Regions from separate parts of the Thermoanaerobacterium sp. R66 genome, predicted to be linked through region 1. Evidence: riboswitches for the same ligand, from Rfam matches in the RefSeq annotation. Region 1 holds a riboswitch; each other region holds the start of a gene.

Region 1 (6,463 bases):
AAACTTAGCATCTTTGACTATCTCATCATAAAATATTATGGAATCTTTCTCTGCCCTTATTGCTAATTCTATGGCATCTTCATATGTATTTATTTTTTTCAGCACCTCATTTACTGAATCTTTTGATGGAAATACAGATGTCTTGTACAACATCGTCAAATAAATAGACGCTTCGATATCAAAATATGCACTGTCGTCTCCTTTCTTCTCATCCAAAAGTTTTCTATACAATTCTTCAAATTTCGATTTGTGCATCAGCTCTTCTCTTGCCATCTCATCAAAAAACTCTTTTATTTTTTTATCATTGGAGAATTTTTCTGAAGCCATAGTGTAAAATTCATAGCCTCTATCTTCTATGTCAATAGCAAGGCTTACAACTTCAAGATCTGTTAAATATTTTTTCTCTATTTCGCTTGACATAACAACACCTCTTCGAAAATTATTATTTCCTACAAATAATTTTATCAATACAAAATTTTCTAGTCAATCAAATTTATATATAGATGAATAAAATTTCTGATTAAAGGCAAAACAAATTAAGGTGATGTTATGTGGTATATTGTTTTTTCCATTTTTACAATTATATTAACAATTTTTTTAATCGATAAAAGAAAAATGAATATATTAATACCTGCATATTTTCTTTCATCAACTGTAGGTTATACATTAGATATGATTTTTGACGTGACATTAAAATACTACTATTACGTCGAACCACCTATTCCAAATGGAATATTATCATTTCTAATGGAAACATTAATAGGGCCACCATACGGAATGATTTTTATACAGTACCTTCCGAAGAATAGAAAAAGTTATATTTTATATCTGATTGTTTGGACTTTATTGCTAACCGCTATTGAAGCAGTATTCCATATAAAAGGGCTTTTGATCTACAATAGATGGAATTATTTCTATTCAATTATCACATATGTTTTTACATTGGCGGCTTTAACAGTGCAGAATAAATACTTGTCCTAAAGAATCGGCAGCATTAGTCCATATATATGAGTAATATATGAAAATAGTATACCCATTGTAGAACCTATTATGACGTCTGAAGGGTAGTGCAAGCCCATGTATATCCTAGAGAGGCTTACCAAAACCGCTAAGCTTACAAAAACAATAGTCAAATCAGGAAAGAAAAAAGAGAATGAAACTGCTAAAGAAAAAATAGCTGTTGCATGACCTGATGGAAAAGAGTAATCTCTAAGCAAATATTTAAATGTATTAGCTTCAGGTAATACCATATAAGGTCTAGGCCTAGTGCAAAGCCTTTTTAAAATCTGCACAACCAGATGACTGCTGGTCAACGTGGTAAGTGCTTGAACAGCAGAAATTTTAACGCTATTTTTCCCGAATAAAATCAGCAATAGGCAAGACAATATCGTAAAATACGGCCCACCAATATGAGTTATCTTTGGCATAATTTTATCAAGAGCTTTGCACTTTATCCTTTCATTAAGAAGATAAAATACGTTTCTGTCCTCCGTAATAATCAATTTCTTAACTCCCGACACGAAATGAAACCTCCTTACACCCTTATAGCATCCTTTTTTATATTGTTTATAACAATGTAACATACTTTGTCTGCAGAATGATATATGCCAATCTCTCCCATTCGCTCTTTCATTTCATTTAACTTTTTGCTATCTCCTAACAAATCTATTATCTTCTTATCCAGCTTTTCTATATCCTTGATTCTTAAGGCAATCCTCTTCTTAAGCAAATATTCAAGGTTACGCTCTTCTTGACCTGGAATAGGATCAAAAATAATCATAGGCAACTTTTTAGTTATCGCTTCTGTGACAGTTAGGCCACCACTTTTTGTTACAAGCACATCAGCCGCTTCCATAAATTCATGTACATTATCCACATGTCCATATACACTTACATTATCATCAGCAATTTCCTCAATTTTGGCTTTTAAATTTTTATTCAATCCACATATTACAGCAATCTGTAAATCTTTATGGCTTTGTATGACATTAACAGCCTTTTTAATATTTCCAAGTCCAAGCCCACCACCCATTACAAGTATAAATGGCTTATCTACAACAAATCCTAATTTTTGCCTCACCTCAAATTTATCTTTCTTAACATAAAACTCCTCATCAATAGGTATTCCCGTAACATATATTTTATCATCAGAAACACCCATCAAATTCATCTGACTTTTCATCTCTTGAGAACCGACAAAATACCCGTCTATCTGGTGATGTATCCAATACGCATGGACATCATAATCAGTCAATATAGCGAATATTGGAATATTTAGATCTCTCTTTATATGAGACAGAATAGAGCAAGAAAACGGATGGGTGCATATTACAGCGTTAGGCTTTAAGTTTAATACGTAATCTTTTATAAATGTATAAACGGATATGCCTACCAGCTTATTTATGCGCCTTTCTATCTTGTCCCTTTCCATCTCATAGAGATAACCCCATAATTCAGGTGTCAATTTTAATGTCTTTAGGTAAATTCGAGTCGTCAAATACGAAAGACTGGGAAACTTCTCTCCAAGTGGATTTTCTACAAACACTTCAACATTATCTCTTTTTTCAAATGCTTTTTTTAATGCCATTGCAGTCCTTTTATGCCCAGTCCCTATATCTTCATAAAGTATTAAAATCTTTATTTTATCCATTTTAAAGACCCTCGCAATCACTATATTGATTATCTCATCCAAAAATTAAATTTGGATTAAAGTTTAATTAAAAATGCGTTAAAATAGTGTTATCAATATAGTTTATTTTCATTTGCTATCTAATATTATACCATCAAAATCAATTTATTGTATAAGATTTATTAAAACCCTCTTCCGTTAAGAAGAGGGTTTTAATAAATCTTTTTTAAGCTAAAGCTTTTTTCTTTATTATCTCAATTGCATTTCTCACTTGTGGAATAATAGAAACCATAAAGCAAATTAAAACCTCCACACCTACTAGTATCCCATTTACAAGAAGTGAATAGACGACAGGATTCATGCCTTTAGGTGCATAGCTGGCGAAGAAAAAGACACCTGATAGAAAATGTGAGAAAAACCTGCCAAAACCACCAACTAAAACGCCAAAGCTTAAGTTTTTCTTAAAAAACCCTGCAAGCCCTAAGGCTCCAAATGCTAATGGATAATCCAAGAGAAGCTGTATCCAATGCACAACATAAGGATCTTGTATTAGCTGAAGCATTCCATAAGCCATTCCCACCGCTATGCCTGGACCTGCTCCATAATAATATGCAAAGACAAACAGCGGAAGCATGCTGGCTGGCGTTATAGAGCCACCTTGAGGCCAATGGTAAAACCTTATATACGACAAGACAAATGATATAGCTATTGCTAATCCGCCATACACAAGCATCTTTGCGTTAAATTTCACGCTATTTCTCAGGATGTAAAACAAAAACACAGCAAATAAAATCGCGATGATGATGGAAAGTGTGGCAGGCTTTATCTTTGTGAAATCTGAAAAAATGCTTACAATGTAGGACATGAAAATAACCTCCTTTTGAGGCTATGTACCGCTTAAAACAAAAAAACCGCACACTGATGCGGTCTTTTGCCGCATTCCCTTCGTAGGCATTAACCTAATCAGGTTCTAGGGGTTTGGCATCTGCCATCTCAGCTAAAAGCACCCCCAGCGGACATAGTCTGTTTATTAATTTATACTATATTATAATGAAATTACTTTTTAAATGCAATACCTTCATGTTGAAGCAACAATGATTTTACATTAAGTCCTCCTGCAAAGCCTTTTAACGTCATATCCGAGCCGATGACCCTATGACACGGTATGATAATCGGGATCGGATTTTTATTAAGGGCATTTCCTACAGCCCTTGATGCATTTGGCTTTCCTATTCTCCTTGCGATCTCACCGTATGTAGCGTAAAAACCATACGGTATCTTCATAAGCTCTCGCCAAACAGATTTTTGAAAGTCTGTCCCCTGTAAGTCTAACTTTACATTAAATTCTTTCAAGCGACCTTCAAAGTACAATCTAAGCTGTTCTTTGCAATCTGCAATAAGCGAATTTGTACCCATTAAACATTGTAAATGTTCTTCATTGGGAAAATCTATCCTCGTTATGCCATCTTCGCTTGAATATATTCTTAGCGTTCCAATGGGTGTATCTAAGTCATCCCGCAGCACATTACCACATCCTGATACATTTTGCTATTTAACGATAACTTCTTCGACTTCATCTTCAACTTCAAAATCTTCATTAGATTCATAAGAAGACTCACTTGATTCTGACTTGCCTGAAGCTGCTATTTTTGCTAAGCTTTTTTCTATTGAATCAATCTTTTTCATCTTTTTCATTGTATAAACTATGTAAAATACCAAAAAGATAACTGAAACAATCGGTGTTGCTAATGCTACAAAGTACTGCAGAAATAGCATAAATCCGCTTTGAACCATCCTTGACACTCCCTTCTAAATAAGATATTCACTATTTATTATTTCACAAGTAAACCGTCAAAGCAAGTATTATAAAAAATATTATAAAAAGTAAAGCCATATTGGTGAAACTTAGGTTTCATCAATATGGCTTATTTTTAAACTGCTTCTTTAAAATATCTTCTTACATCCTTTAAATATTCAATTATCGTCAAGTGCTGAGGACACTTAGTCTCGCACTCTCCGCACTCTATGCAAGAACTTGCTTTTCCTTCATTTAAGCTATTATAATTTCTAAGTGCTTCATTGTAGTTATTGTACATGTGGGCTTCATTGTATATGGCAAAATTCTTGGGTATATTCACACCGTTTGGACACGGCATACAATAATTGCAGGCAGTGCATCCTACAGGCGAAAGCTTATTATAAGTTTCTCTTACCTTATCCACAAGTTTTACCTCATCATCAGTTAAGCCATTCGCTTTTGATCTTGAAGCACTTTCTATATTTTGTTTCACTTGCTCCATCGTGCTCATTCCACTTAATACAAGCGATACCTCTGGATGGTTCCAAACCCATTGCAAAGCCCATTCTGCAGGTGTCCTTTTTACACTTGCACTATTCCAAAGCTCTTTTATAGCTTGTGGCGGATCACCAGCCAACTTTCCTCCTCTTATAGGCTCCATGACAATTACAGCTAAACCTTTTGATGCGGCATATTTAAGCCCTTTTAAGCCTGCTTGGTTTTCTATATCCATGTAGTTGTACTGTATCTGGCAAAAATCCCAATTATCATAATCATCGATTATGTTTTTAAATACATCGTACTCATCATGGAAAGAAAAACCTATGAATTTGACTTTGCCTTCCCTTTTAACTTTTTCCATCCAGCTAAACACATCAAGCCTTTTGTACTTTTCCCACCTGTCTTTATCCAATGCATGGAGAAGGTAGAAATCTATGTAGTCAACATCCAGCTTTTTCAGTTGTTCATTTAAATATTTATCCATGTCTTCCTTTTCATTAATGAGCCATGACGGAAGTTTCGTGGCTAAATACGTCTTTTCCCTGTATCCGTCTTTCAAAGCTTTGCCTACCACGATTTCGCTTTGTCCATTGTGATATGGATATGCAGTGTCAACATAGTTAACGCCATTATCAATGGCATATCTTATCATTTTTATGGCTTCTTTTTCATCAATCTTGCTGTTGTCTCCGCCTATTATAGGCAATCTCATTGCGCCAAAACCAAGTGCTGAAACTTTAACACCTGTATTGCCAAACTCTCTGTACTGCATACAACCCCTCCGTATCTCAAATTTTAAATTTCTTATTTGATTATAGCACCATTGCTTTAAATAACAAAATCCACAAAACTCCGCCTATTGCTTTAGTTTTTCAACAATGTTAATCTTAAATTAATCTAATAGATTGGAGGTAATATTACATGGAATACATAGATTTAAGAAGCGACACAGTCACGCTGCCAACTCAAGAAATGAGAGATGCAATGTATAAAGCTTTAGTAGGCGATGACGTTTATGGCGAAGACCCTACAGTCAAAGAACTTGAAGAAATGGCTGCAGATATCATGGGAAAAGAAGATGCAATGTTTGTGACAAGCGGAACACAAGGCAACCAGGTATCTGTCATGACACATACCCATCATGGAGATGAAATAATACTGGAAGAAAAATGCCATATAATTACGTACGAAGTAGGCGGTATAGGATACCTATCGGGAGTTCAAGCTAAAACCATAAGTGGAATAAACGGCATCATGGATCCAAAAGATGTTTTGAGCTCCATTAGAACAGATGATATCCATTTTCCAAAGACAAGTCTTATATGCCTGGAAAATACTCACAATAGGGCAGGTGGTACAGTAATACCTTTAAGCAATATGAAAGAAATCTATGAAATCGCAAAAGCACACAATATACCTGTTCATTTAGACGGGGCAAGGATTTTTAATGCAGCCACATACCTAAATGTGGACGTAAAAGAAATATCAAGATACGCTGACAGCGTAATGTTTTGTCTGTCAAAAGGACTTTGCGC
Region 2 (6,463 bases), 1.1 Mb from region 1:
GGTAGATTGTCCTCATGGTTCTTCTTGGTGCAGCAATTCAAACTATGGGTATTGCCTTAAAATAAATTACAAGAAAAATAACAGATATTTTAGCTTTCCAATAAGGAGTTCTGATGAATGGCAAGAGATATATAACCTTAGAACTTCTATTGAAAGATGTAATAGCCGATTAAAGGACTATTTAAATACTGACAATCTGCGCTCAGCGGGTATTAAGAAAGCTAAAACCTTTGCTTTATTAAACTGTATTACACTTGTCGCAGGTACTATTGCTGTTAATGTTACTAAATCATTGCCAAAAGTAGCTTAATAAACTGCCTATGCTTAAACAAGCGTATAGCAACAGACAAAAATTATTTTATAAACTATTTTTGTTAAATTTTCAAATTTCATAAGTTATCCACAGGCATTGATATGCTTAGCTTTGCTATTGCCTTTTTTAGCTTCAAAAATTAAAGCTTAATTGTGCAATTTCCTCGTATGGCCTTTCGCTTAAATTTGTATTAAGATAACAATACTGACATTGACCTGCACAACCTGATAGCAAAGGTAACTGATAATTGGCTGATGGCTTACACGATTGAAAGTCAAGTTTTTTCTTTATACCCACAACTAAAGTATTTTTCCCTTCTTTATAATAATCTAGCAAATTGTCTCCTGGTATATGTTCTTTTATCCTATTTCCTTTCATCTCTATAATCTCAACTTCTTTTTTGCCTTTGAAAAAATTGTATATATTGTGTCCAATTTCATAGTCTATAGAATTCTTTTCAAAAATAATACGCCTAGGAATAAACATTTTGTACTCCTTTTTCAGTTATTTATTCATTTTTATTCTTAGCGCATTTCAAATATTATATGCAAAAAGCACATCCTATCTAAAAGAATGTGCTTTTCATACTATTTTGATATAGCATCTCTTAAGCGCCTTGTGGCAAAACCTATATCATCTGATGCCATGATCTCTGATACGACAGAAATACCATCAACACCTGTCCTCATTACATCTGGTGCATTGCTGTATTTTATGCCCCCAATTGCCACAACAGGAATCTTTACTGCATCTTTTATTTCTTTTAAATTCAAAAGCCCTATTGCTTCACCGATGTCTTTCTTTGTGCCTGTATAGAATACTGCGCCTGCTCCTATGTAGTCAGCACCATCTCTTTCTGCCTCTACGGCTTCATCTACGCATCCAGCAGATATGCCGATTATCTTATTATCGCCCATGATCTTTCTCGCAATGCTGCATGGCAGATCTTCTTGACCTAGGTGAACTCCATCTGCATCAATGGACAGTGCTATATCGATTCTGTCATTTATTATAAATGGAATGCGGTATTTCGCCGCAATATCTTTTAATCTCTTAGCAATCTCATAAAACTCTCTTGATGAAATATCCTTTTCCCTAAGCTGTAGCATAGTAACGCCATTTTGCAATGATTCTTCTACAGCATCGTAAAAATCTCTACCAGCCTTCAAAAGGTTTCTGTCAGTGACCAAATAAAGAGATACATCAAAATCTTTCATGCTTACGCCTCCAATACTTCAATATCAGCGTATTTCCTTATCATGTCAGAATCTATAAGATACAGATAATCTATGAATTTTGTCCTAAATGTCCCAGGCAAGTTGCACTCTTTTTCCGCCAATTCCCCTGCTATATTCATGATAAGAAGGGCAGCCAATGACGATACCACTTTGTCATGGCTGCATGCAGACGTAGCCGTCATTATTGCGCCTAAAGTACATCCTGCACCTGTTATCTTTGTAAATAAATGTGTACCATTTTTAACTTTTACTACTCTTTTCCCATCGCTTATATAGTCTTCTTTTCCTGTTGCTACAACAACTGTATTTGTTAACTTTGCAAGTTTTACACAAGAATCAATATTTCCACTGTCATCTAAAGAATCTACACCTTTCACATTTGCACTTTCACCTGATAAAGCATTTATCTCACCGCCGTTTCCCTTGATAATGCTTATATCACCTATCTTTAAAAGCATGTTTACAAAGTCAACCCTGCTTTTTATGGCAGCGCATCCTACAGGATCTAAAACGACTGGTTTTTTGTGGTCTTTCGCCGACACTACAGAATTGATTATTGTCTCTTTAGTTTCATTATTGATAGTACCTATATTTACGTACAAAGCATTTGAAATTGCTGTAAAATCGTACGCTTCGTCCGGTGACATAACCATTGCAGGAGATGCCCCTATACTTAGTAGTGCATTGGCATTATCGTTTATTACGACGTAGTTTGTTATAGCGTGGACAAGCGGCACTTCTTCTTTTAATCTTTCTAAAACCTTTATTGCTTCTTCAACCATAAATTTTCTCCTCTCTCTTATTTAAAGATTTCATAATTGGATAGATTACAGCAGTCAAAATAATCGTACCTATTGTGGGCGTTATAAACCACTTTGATAGATTTGTACCAAAATACGTAAGATAATTGTAGAATATCGTACCTACTGCAAAAGAAATCGTGGCAGGCACGTTTAAGAAGCTATGGCTTTTGCTTCTCATCAAAAAGAAATCTTCAAATACAACCGTATATGCTGGAATAAATACACTTCCTATGGCGTACAAAAAGTTTTGGTAATTATCCATTGGGAACAAATATGCGGCAATAAGCCCCACAATGGAATATATAATAAGCAGACTTTTTCTGCTTAATTTAGCTTTTACAATAGAAAGTGTTGAAATGGCAGCGGAATACACATCCATAAAAGTCGTTGTAACCGTCGACAAAAGTATAATAAGAAGCGGTACAATTCCCGTTTTTATTGATGCAAAATATGAGATTATGTCTTTTCCGCCTGTTTTCAAAGCCACATAAAACCCTATAAAATACATGAAGCAGCTTGCTATGAAATATCCTGCGAATGTATATATAAAACTGGACTTTCCATCCTTAGCATTTATAGTGTAATCTCCTACCAGTGGAAGCCATGATACAGGCATAGCAACGGCAAGTTCCACTGCACCGCTGAAGCTCATGTCTCCGGCTACATATCCAACCTTTCCCGCCTTCAAATACAATACAACAAATATAGTCAAGATAAATAAAAGCACAACAGCAATATCGTTTATCCAGTAAGCTTCATTGTCAAAGAATAATGTCCACAATAAAACAGATATGCCAACGACAAAAATTCCAACAGCAGTAGACATGCCTATAGCACCGTTGAAAGCCTTTGCAGACTGTATTATCATTACAGCCGTCCAGCCAACCAATTGAAGCACATTTAAAAGCCCTATAAATACCATGCCTTTCTCGCCCAGGACACCTTTTGTGGACTCTATCGCAGGTTTCTTAACTCTAAAGGACATAAGCCCTCCTAAAGCAAAAAACAGAGTGCCAATGATGTGACCTAACAATATGCTTAAAATCCCTTTAGTTAAGCCTAATGGTGCAAAGTACGAACCAGTAAAAACCTCTGCAATGGATATGGCCGCACCTGCCCATATTAAAAAAAGCGTCGAGTTTTTAATCTTCATAGTCAATACCTGCCTTCTTATAAAGATCTACTAGATGTCCTACAGGTCCTACACCTTTACCTATCTCAAGAGAATTTTTAATAGCCTCTGTTATGTAACTTTTTGCGTTTATTACTGCATCTTTCAAGCTTAATCCTCTACCAAGGTACGAAGCTATTGCAGATGAGTACGTGCATCCCGTCCCATGTGTATTTTTGGTGTCGATCCTTTCCTGCGGCAAAAGTAAAAATTCACTTCCATCGTAGAATACATCAGTAGCGTTTTCTACTGAATGTCCACCTTTTACAACGACAGCTCTTACACCCATATCGATGATCTTTTTAGCAGCCTCCTTCATGTCGTCAATTCCCTCAATATTCATTCCAGTAAGCTCACACGCCTCCGGTATATTGGGAGTAATGATATCTGCCATAGGCAAAAGTTTTGTCTTTAATGCGTCTATGGCATCTTCTTTTAGAAGGTAATATCCGCTTTTTGATATCATGACAGGGTCTAATACGACATTTTTGGGATTCCATCTTTTAAGTGATGATGCAATAGCGTCAATGATATCTTGGCTTGATACCATACCTATCTTTACAGCATCTACCGCCGTATCATCAAATACGCAATCTATCTGCTTTTTGATGATATCCGCATCCATCTCTCTTACATCAAAGACACCTACTGTATTCTGCGCCGTCACTGCCGTAATGACGCACATGCCGTATACTCCAAGGGCGCAAAACGTCTTTAAATCTGCCTCTATGCCAGCACCGCCAATGCTGTCAGAGCCTGCAATCGTAAGCAACTTCTTCACATCGATTCCTCCTTTTTTTGTATGCCTTGAGGAAATACAAAACGAAAAAAGTGTGCCGGATAAGCACACTTAAAGTCCAATGTACTCCCTACGCCGGCATTATCCAGATCAGGTTATGGGTCATAGCAGAAATAGCTGCTAACTCTCAGCCGGGCTATCACCCCAGCTCCCCAGACGAAATATTAACTTTTACTTTATTTTAACACAAATTATCTGACTTGTACAGGATATTTCACCATATCGTCAAATTTTCCTGTTGATAGCTGTACAGATTATAGTACACGCCCTTCCTATTCATAAGCTCCTCATGTGTACCTTCCTCTTCTATTCCATTTTCAGTAAGCACTATTATACGCTTGGCATTTCTAATGGTGCCCAATCTGTGGGCGATTATGAGGGTAGTCCTGTTTTTCGATAGATTTTCAATAGACTGCTGAATAATCGATTCACTTTTATTGTCAAGCGATGATGTCGCTTCATCAAGTATAAGTATTGGAGGATTTTTTAAGAACATCCTTGCAATAGATATTCTCTGCTTTTGTCCGCCAGACAATTTAACGCCTCTTTCGCCAATATACGTATCATAACCATCTTTTAACTCCATTATGAAGTCATGGGCATTTGCAGCTTTGGCTGCATTGATTATTTCTTCGTCAGTAGCATCTAATTTGCCGTATGCAATGTTTTCTTTTATCGTGCCCGAAAACAAAAATACATCTTGCTGGACAATGCCTATATTTTCTCTAAGCGATGATAGCTTCACATCCCTTATATCTACACCGTCAATTTTTATGGAGCCTGCATCTATCTCATAAAACCTCGGTATAAGGCTTAGAAGTGTGGTTTTACCTGCACCTGAGGGCCCTACTATTGCCACTGTCTCTCCATGTTTTATCTTAAGATTGATTCCTGACAGTACTTCTCTTTTATTGTCGTAGCTGAATGTGACATTGTCAAACTCAATATCGCCTTTCACATCTTTTAACTCTATCGCATCTTTTTTATCTGCTATCTCTGGCTCTGTATCCATAAGCTCTACAAACCGCCTAAAGCCAGCCATACCCTGCTGGTACTGCTCTATAAACCGCAAAAGAACAGTCAAAGGTTGCAAAAACTGGCTAATGTATATTATGTATGCCACTAAGTCACCTGTATTTATGAGGCCTTTTGATATAAAGTAGCCACCTGCTGCAAGAGTAATCACAACTGATATATTAGAAAGAAAATTTACACTAGAATCAAATATGCCAATATGCTTAACCGCTTTTGACCTGGCACTTTTATACATGGAGCTTTTATTATCGAATTTTAGGTTCTCAAATTTTTCCCTTACAAATGATTTGACGACCCTTATGCCTGTAATGCTTTCTTCTAATGTGGCATTCATCTGTGCCTGCGTTTCACGGACATTTTTCCATATAATTTCAAACTTATTGTTGTAAATATACATGTATATAAACATAAAAGGTATTATGGTAAATACAACCAGTGTCAGCCTCACATCAATTGTAAGCAAAAGTATGAATGTGCCTATTATCCTTATGATAGACAAAAAAAGGTCCTCTGGACCATGATGTGCTACTTCTGCTATCTCATTTAAGTCATTGACAACCCTTGACATTATATAACCTGTCTTTGTGTTGTCATAATAGTTCATAGAAAGTTTCTGAAGATGTGAAAAAGCATCTTTTCTCATATCGTACTCTATGCTTACACCTAAAACATGGCCATAGTATCCTACTATGTATTCAAGTATCATCCTTCCGAAGTACATTATAGCTAATAAAATTGCGAACCTGTATATAAGGTTAAAATCCTTGTTAGGTATGACGTTATTTATCACATTTCTCGTAACCATAGGAAAAACCAAATCTGAAGCAGATATAAAAAATGCACACACCATGTCAAGGATAAAAAGCCATATATGTGGCTTGTAATACAATGCAAATCTTTTTATAAGCCTCAAAAAAATCCCCCCAAATATAAATCAAAACAATTACTGCTAATGATTGATGTATCTCTAACATTAGTTTAATATGCCAACTAATAATTGTCAAATTTGTACAATAGACGATTTTTTAGTTTTCTTTTTTAATACACTTAAAACTTTCGTTGTATAAGATAATGTTTTTGTAGGACATGCATCAACACAATGGC
Region 3 (6,463 bases), 1.9 Mb from region 1:
TATTTTCATGCCTAAGCCATATAAGATACTTGAAATAGTTCATGAGACGAATTTGGAATACACATTTAGAGTTGAAGTTGATGTAAAAGCAGAGCATGGGCAGTTCTTTCAGATTTCCATTCCCAAGATAGGTGAAGCACCTATATCGATAAGCGCTATGGGTGACAATTGGATGGAATTTACTATAAGAAAAGTAGGAAAAGTAACAAATGAGATATTTAACTTATCTCCTGGCGATAAGATATTCATGAGAGGACCTTATGGTAATTCATTCCCTGTTAACAAATATAAAGGAAAAGACTTAGTTGTTATAGCTGGTGGTACAGGTGTATCGCCTGTTAGAAGCTTACTTAAGTATTTTTATGATAATTCGGAAGAAATAAAATCGCTACACTTTATAGCAGGATTTAAAGATGAAAACAGCGTCTTATTTAAAGAAGATTTAAATAATTTTAAGACAAAATTTAACACTATATATACTCTTGATAAGAAAAAAGTCGATGGATTTGAAGTTGGCTTGGTGACAGAGCATATAAGTAAAATACCATTTGATAGCTTTGATGATTACAATGTCATTGTCGTTGGTCCGCCAGTAATGATGCATTTTACAGCATTAGAATTATTGAAAAATGGGGTACCAGAAGATAAAATTTGGGTTTCCTTTGAGAGAAAAATGTCTTGCGGAATTGGAAAATGTGGTCACTGCAAGATAAACGAGACGTATGTTTGCCTCGAAGGTCCTGTGTTTAACTACACAAAAGCGAAGGATTTACTTGATTAAATGTGGAGGTGTATGTAATGAACTATGATATAGATGTAAAAAAAGTCCGCAGAAATTGTTACAGGCAATCGAAAGTCCGCGGTGAATTCATGGTGCAGATGCGCGTTCCAGGCGGTGTAATGGATGCTAAATATTTGTCATATGTAGAACATATTGCAAAAACATGGGGAAATGGACAATTTCATCTTGGCGTTAGACAAACTTTATCAATACCTGGAATAAAGTATGAATATATCGATGAAGTCAATAAGTATATAAAGACGTTTATTAAAGAGATAGAAGTAGACCTTTGTGGTGTTGACATGGAAGTAGATGACAATGGATATCCAACGATAGGTTCTAGAAACATTATGGCTTGCATAGGAAATAAACATTGCATAAAGGCAAATATAGACACAACATCACTTGCAAGAAAAATTGAAAAAATCATCTTTCCAAGTGATTATCATATAAAAGTAAGCATAGCCGGATGTCCTAATGACTGTGCAAAGGCTCATTTCAACGATTTTGGAATTATAGGCATTACAAAAACAGAATATGATTACGATCGTTGTATAGGATGTAAGAAATGTATCGAGGCGTGTAAACAACATGCTACAGGTGTTTTATACATGGTAAATGGAAAAATCGAGAAAGATTCGTGCTGCTGTGTTGGCTGTGGTGAGTGTGCACTTGTATGTCCCACAGGTGCTTGGTCTAGAAATCCTAAGAAATTCTACAGAGTCCTCATTGGTGGCAGAACCGGAAAACAGACACCTCGCATGGGAAAGATTTTCTTAAATTGGGTAACAGAAGATGTAGTGCTGGGCATACTTAAAAATTGGCAAGATTTCTCTGCGGAAGTATTGAATCATAAACCAGTATATCTCCATGGAGGTCACTTGATAGACAGGGCTGGATACAATAAATTTAAAGAGCTTATATTAAAGGGTGTAGAATTAAACCCTGAAGCTATGGTTGCAGATAGAATATTTTGGACAGAAACTGAATACAGGTCAAACATAAATGTTAAGCCTGTTTGTGATATTAAATAATTAGATTTTTAATCCCGATTACCTTTACAATTTTAGAGTTTTAAAGTATAATTAGATTAAATTTAATACTTGTAAAATTAGTTTGCGGGGGAACCATTTTGGTTGAGAAGGTAAAACCTGACCCTTAGAACCTGATGTAGTTAATACTACCGTAGGGAAGCAAGCTTTCGATTATAAAGCTTTACCATGCGGTAAGGCTTTTTTTATTCAATATTTTCGAATATAACCTTCTTCCTCCCTTCATTTTACAAGTATCAAAACAAAATAATTTATGAAAGGATGACTGCGATGAATTACACTACACAATTAGATGCGGCAAAAAAAGGAATTATTACAGAAGAGATGAATGTTGTGGCAGCAAAAGAAGACATTGAAGTGGATTTATTGCTGAGCAAGGTAGCTTCTGGTGAAGTAGTCATACCAGCAAATAAAAACCATGAAGCACTTAGTCCAGAAGGCGTAGGGACAGGGCTTAGAACAAAAATAAACGTAAACTTAGGTGTATCAAGGGACTGCAACAATGTGGATGCAGAATTAGAAAAGGCAAAAAAGGCGATAGAAATGAAAGCAGAGTCTATCATGGATTTAAGTTCATATGGCAAAACTTTCGAATTTAGAAACAGATTGATAGGTATTTCTACAGCCATGATAGGTACTGTTCCAGTATATGATGCTGTAGGATATTATGACAAAGATTTAAAAGACATTACTCCTTCAGAATTTATAAAGATCGTCGAAAGGCATGCACAAGACGGTGTTGATTTTATGACTATCCATGCAGGCATCAACAGAGAGACGGCGGAAATTTTCAAAAGAAATGAAAGACTTCTAAATATCGTTTCTCGTGGAGGCTCTTTGTTATATACGTGGATGGAATTAAATGATAAGGAAAATCCTTTTTATGAGTATTTTGATGATATTCTTGACATATGTGCTGAGTACGATGTAACGATAAGCCTTGGCGATGCATTGAGGCCAGGCTGCATAAATGATTCCACAGATGCATGCCAAATAAAAGAACTTATAACCCTTGGAGAATTAGCGAAAAGAGCTTATGAAAAGAATGTTCAAGTGATTATTGAGGGACCTGGTCATATGAGGCTAAATGAAATCGAAGCAAATGTTTTGTTGGAGAAAAAGCTATGTCATGGTGCGCCGTTTTATGTATTGGGCCAATCGTAACAGATATTGCACCTGGATATGATCATATTACAAGTGCAATTGGTGGTGCAATTGCTGCAGCAAGTGGAGCGGATTTCCTGTGTTATGTAACACCAGCGGAACATCTGAGACTTCCAACGATTGAAGACATGAAGGAAGGCATCATTGCTTCTAAAATAGCTGCCCATGCAGCAGATCTGGCAAAAGGTATACGCAATGCAGAAAAATGGGATAATGATATGTCTTATGCCAGGAGAAAGCTTGATTGGGATGAAATGTTTAGATTAGCTATAGATCCTGAAAAGGCGAGAAGGTACAGGAGTGAATCTCTACCACATGATAGTGAAACATGTACAATGTGTGGAAATATGTGTGCTGTGAGAAACATGAATAAAGTTATTACAGGAGAAGATATAAGCCTGTTAAAGTAGGATTTTTAAAAATTGGGAGGATTGTAAATGAATATAAAAAAGATTACTTATTCAGCTATGCTGATTGCAATCGGCGTAGTCTTTGCAAATTTTGTATTTTTCCCTGTAGGTGTTTCGAAAACGACCCCTATACAGCATATAATTAATGTCATATCTGCAGTGATACTTGGCCCAGGATATGCAGTACTAATTGCGTTTTCAATATCCATAATCAGAAACATAATGGGCACTGGAACACTATTGGCTTTTCCCGGTAGCATGATTGGCGCTTTATTGGCAGGAATTTTATATAAATTGACAGGGAAAAAGATTTTAGCTGCATTAGGGGAGGTTTTTGGTACAGGGATAATAGGAGGTCTTGTGGCATTTCCAATAGCCAAATACATCATTGGTAAAGATGTGGGAGCATTTTTCTTTGTAACTCCATTTTTAATAAATACAGTGACAGGAAGCATCGTAGCCCTTATTTTGCTTGAGGTTTTGGATAAGTCGAAAAAGGTCTATAAATAAAATATGGTAATTCGGTAAATTCCTAATTTTGTGATATAATGAACTTACAATCAAATAATAACAAATAATAATAAAAAGGGGGCTATAGTATGCCTGATTTTGGTACTCCATTTGCTGGACTTGCAAATAAAAACAAAATGACTCACGAAGAGCTTATAAGAGCTATACGATTTATGGTGGCAGCAGAGTATGAGGCTATACAGTTATACATGCAGCTAGCAGAGTCTACAGACAATAAATTAGCAAAGGATGTTTTAGTAGATATAGCAAACGAAGAAAGAGTGCATGCTGGAGAATTTTTGAGGCTTTTGAAGGAATTATCTCCAGATGAAGAAAAACTGTATGAAGAAGGAGCAAAAGAAGTAGAAGAGATGATTGAAAAAAATAAATAAACTTTTATACATATATTGATATTTCAATGGAGGTTGTCTTTTTTACATTATGTAAAATGTCACAGCCTTTTTTCCTTATGTATTTACTTGAATATAATAAGCAATAATGTAATAAAAAGCTGATGCAAATGTACCAATTTGTAACAACTTAAAACTATGAAATAAAATATGATGCTTCTAAGTTTTATAAAGGATGGAGGGAAAAAATTATGGCTTTACCTGATGAAAATAAGACGTATACGTATCGCGATTATAAAAAATGGAAAGATGATAGACGCTGGGAGTTAATAAATGGGAATCCATTTCCCATGGCTCCGCCTTCAAGAATACATCAAGAGATCTTAAGAGAGATATTAACTATTTTTTCTGTGTATCTGAAAGATAAATCATGTAAAGTCTATAGTGCTCCGTTTGGAGTGAGACTTCCTAAAGCAAACGAAAATGATGATGACATAGAAACGGTTGTAGAACCTGATATTGTAGTAGTGTGTGATAAGTCGAAATTAGATGATGAAGGGTACAAAGGCGCACCGGACTTAGTTGTAGAGATTGTTTCACCTTCTACAGCCAGAAATGATAAAATTAAAAAATTTAATCTATATGAGATGGCAGGAGTAAAAGAGTACTGGATAGTAGAACCGGATAACAAGATTGTAACTGTTTTTACGTTAGATGACGATAAAAGGTATGGAAGGCCTGGGATATATTCTGATGAAGATAAAATTAAAGTTTCAATTTTTGAAGATCTCATCATTGATCTAAAATCTGTTTTTACATTTTAGTTTAACCATCAAGACACAAGTGAAAACTCTCTTGTGCCTTATTTTTTTAACCTTAATTCTGTTTTATTTTTCCAGAAAAAATTTTTTTAAAACAAGAAGGATTTTTGAAATTTACGTAGAATATATTATAATATAAAAGCAATATATTAATATACTAGTATACAAGTTCAAAAATTTAAAGTGATTTTTACTTGACTCATTACGCTTTATGTCCCCTATGAATTTTTTAAACGGAAGAAAAATTAAATAAAAAAAGAAGGAATTTTAAAAATGATGTCGAATATATAAGGATATGAATATTAATATGCTAGTATACAAGAATACAAGTATTAAAATAGGGGATGTGAAGCGATGGGATTAGAGCTTTTGGAAAACAATACGTATGAGTCAAAAAAAGATTACATCTACAGAATGATTAGAAAGAATATAATCGACATCAATCTAAAGCCTGGAGAGGTTATATCAGAGAATGATATAGCTAATGCATTTGAAACCAGCAGGACGCCTATTAGAGAAGCATTTACGAGGCTGGCAAATGAAGAACTGATTGAAATTTACCCACAAAAAGGCACGTTTGTTTCTTTGATAGATATAAAACGTGCTCAAGAAGCAAAATTCATGAGGGTAAATCTTGAAAAAGAAATCGTGAGACAGGCTTGTAGAGAATTTCCAGATGACATCTTGTTTCAGCTTGAAGCGAATATAAACCAACAAGAATTTTGTGTCATGAAAGAAAATTATATTACCATTTTTGACTTAGACAACGAGATGCACGAGCTTATATACAGAGGATGTAAAATGGATAGGATTTGGTCAGCCATAAGGTTTATAAGCGGCGATTATGACAGGATAAGGACATTGAGATTGTCGTCTGATACTGATTGGGATGCTATCATAAGCGATCACAAAAATATTGTAAGTGCCATAAAGGAGAAAGATGAAGAAAAAGGATTAAAGATAATAAGTGAACACTTGACGATGATAGACAGAGATGTAGTGCTTTTGAAAGAAAAATATCCAGAGTATTTTAAGCAATAAATTACATTGCAATAAAAATCTACAATAAGGGAGTAAGATATATGAAGATGACTTTTAGATGGTTTGGCGAAAAAGATGACAGTGTGACACTTCAGCAGATTCGCCAAATACCAGGTGTCTATGGGATTGTAGGGGCTTTATACGATGTACCCGTAGGAGAAACTTGGCCGATTGAAAAAATAAGTGAATTAAAGACAAAAGTTGAGTCCTACGGCCTTAAACTGGAGGTGATAGAAAGTGTAAATGTTCATGAAGACATCAAGTTAGGGCTTCCGACAAGAGATAGATACATTGAAAATTACAAGAAAACAATAAAAAATCTTGGCAAGTTAGG

The links. Region 1 has a riboswitch for thiamine pyrophosphate ahead of thiT (energy-coupled thiamine transporter ThiT). Riboswitches for the same ligand answer to the same signal wherever they lie in the genome.
Region 2: another riboswitch for thiamine pyrophosphate. It lies ahead of thiD (bifunctional hydroxymethylpyrimidine kinase/phosphomethylpyrimidine kinase); the one in region 1 lies ahead of thiT (energy-coupled thiamine transporter ThiT).
Region 3: another riboswitch for thiamine pyrophosphate. It lies ahead of thiC (phosphomethylpyrimidine synthase ThiC); the one in region 1 lies ahead of thiT (energy-coupled thiamine transporter ThiT).

What each region holds. Positions count from the first base shown of each region.
Region 1 covers NZ_JAEUWW010000001.1:2,220,934-2,227,396, reverse strand. Annotated here, with positions in the region: gene JJQ93_RS11145 (ferritin-like domain-containing protein) at 1-420, opposite strand, end outside; gene JJQ93_RS11140 (CBO0543 family protein) at 616-981, shown strand; gene JJQ93_RS11135 (phosphatase PAP2 family protein) at 978-1,520, opposite strand; gene JJQ93_RS11130 (MGDG synthase family glycosyltransferase) at 1,535-2,650, opposite strand; gene thiT (energy-coupled thiamine transporter ThiT) at 2,856-3,494, opposite strand; TPP riboswitch at 3,552-3,650, opposite strand; gene JJQ93_RS11120 (methylated-DNA--[protein]-cysteine S-methyltransferase) at 3,686-4,153, opposite strand; gene JJQ93_RS11115 (hypothetical protein) at 4,178-4,423, opposite strand; gene JJQ93_RS11110 (aldo/keto reductase) at 4,561-5,700, opposite strand; gene ltaE (low-specificity L-threonine aldolase) at 5,850-6,463, shown strand, end outside.
Region 2 covers NZ_JAEUWW010000001.1:1,099,317-1,105,779, forward strand. Annotated here, with positions in the region: gene JJQ93_RS05485 (transposase) at 1-310, shown strand, start outside; gene JJQ93_RS05490 (spore photoproduct lyase family protein) at 446-799, opposite strand; gene thiE (thiamine phosphate synthase) at 901-1,530, opposite strand; gene thiM (hydroxyethylthiazole kinase) at 1,533-2,333, opposite strand; gene cytX (putative hydroxymethylpyrimidine transporter CytX) at 2,326-3,507, opposite strand; gene thiD (bifunctional hydroxymethylpyrimidine kinase/phosphomethylpyrimidine kinase) at 3,497-4,306, opposite strand; TPP riboswitch at 4,375-4,489, opposite strand; gene JJQ93_RS05515 (ABC transporter ATP-binding protein) at 4,539-6,272, opposite strand; gene JJQ93_RS05520 (4Fe-4S binding protein) at 6,360-6,463, opposite strand, start outside.
Region 3 covers NZ_JAEUWW010000001.1:333,321-339,783, forward strand. Annotated here, with positions in the region: gene asrB (anaerobic sulfite reductase subunit AsrB) at 1-781, shown strand, start outside; gene asrC (sulfite reductase subunit C) at 799-1,815, shown strand; TPP riboswitch at 1,892-1,991, shown strand; partial or broken gene thiC (phosphomethylpyrimidine synthase ThiC) at 2,104-3,407, shown strand; gene thiW (energy coupling factor transporter S component ThiW) at 3,435-3,917, shown strand; gene encB (encapsulin nanocompartment ferritin-likeEncB family encapsulin nanocompartment ferritin-like cargo protein cargo protein) at 4,007-4,309, shown strand; gene JJQ93_RS01525 (Uma2 family endonuclease) at 4,519-5,091, shown strand; gene JJQ93_RS01530 (GntR family transcriptional regulator) at 5,443-6,129, shown strand; gene uxuA (mannonate dehydratase) at 6,171-6,463, shown strand, end outside.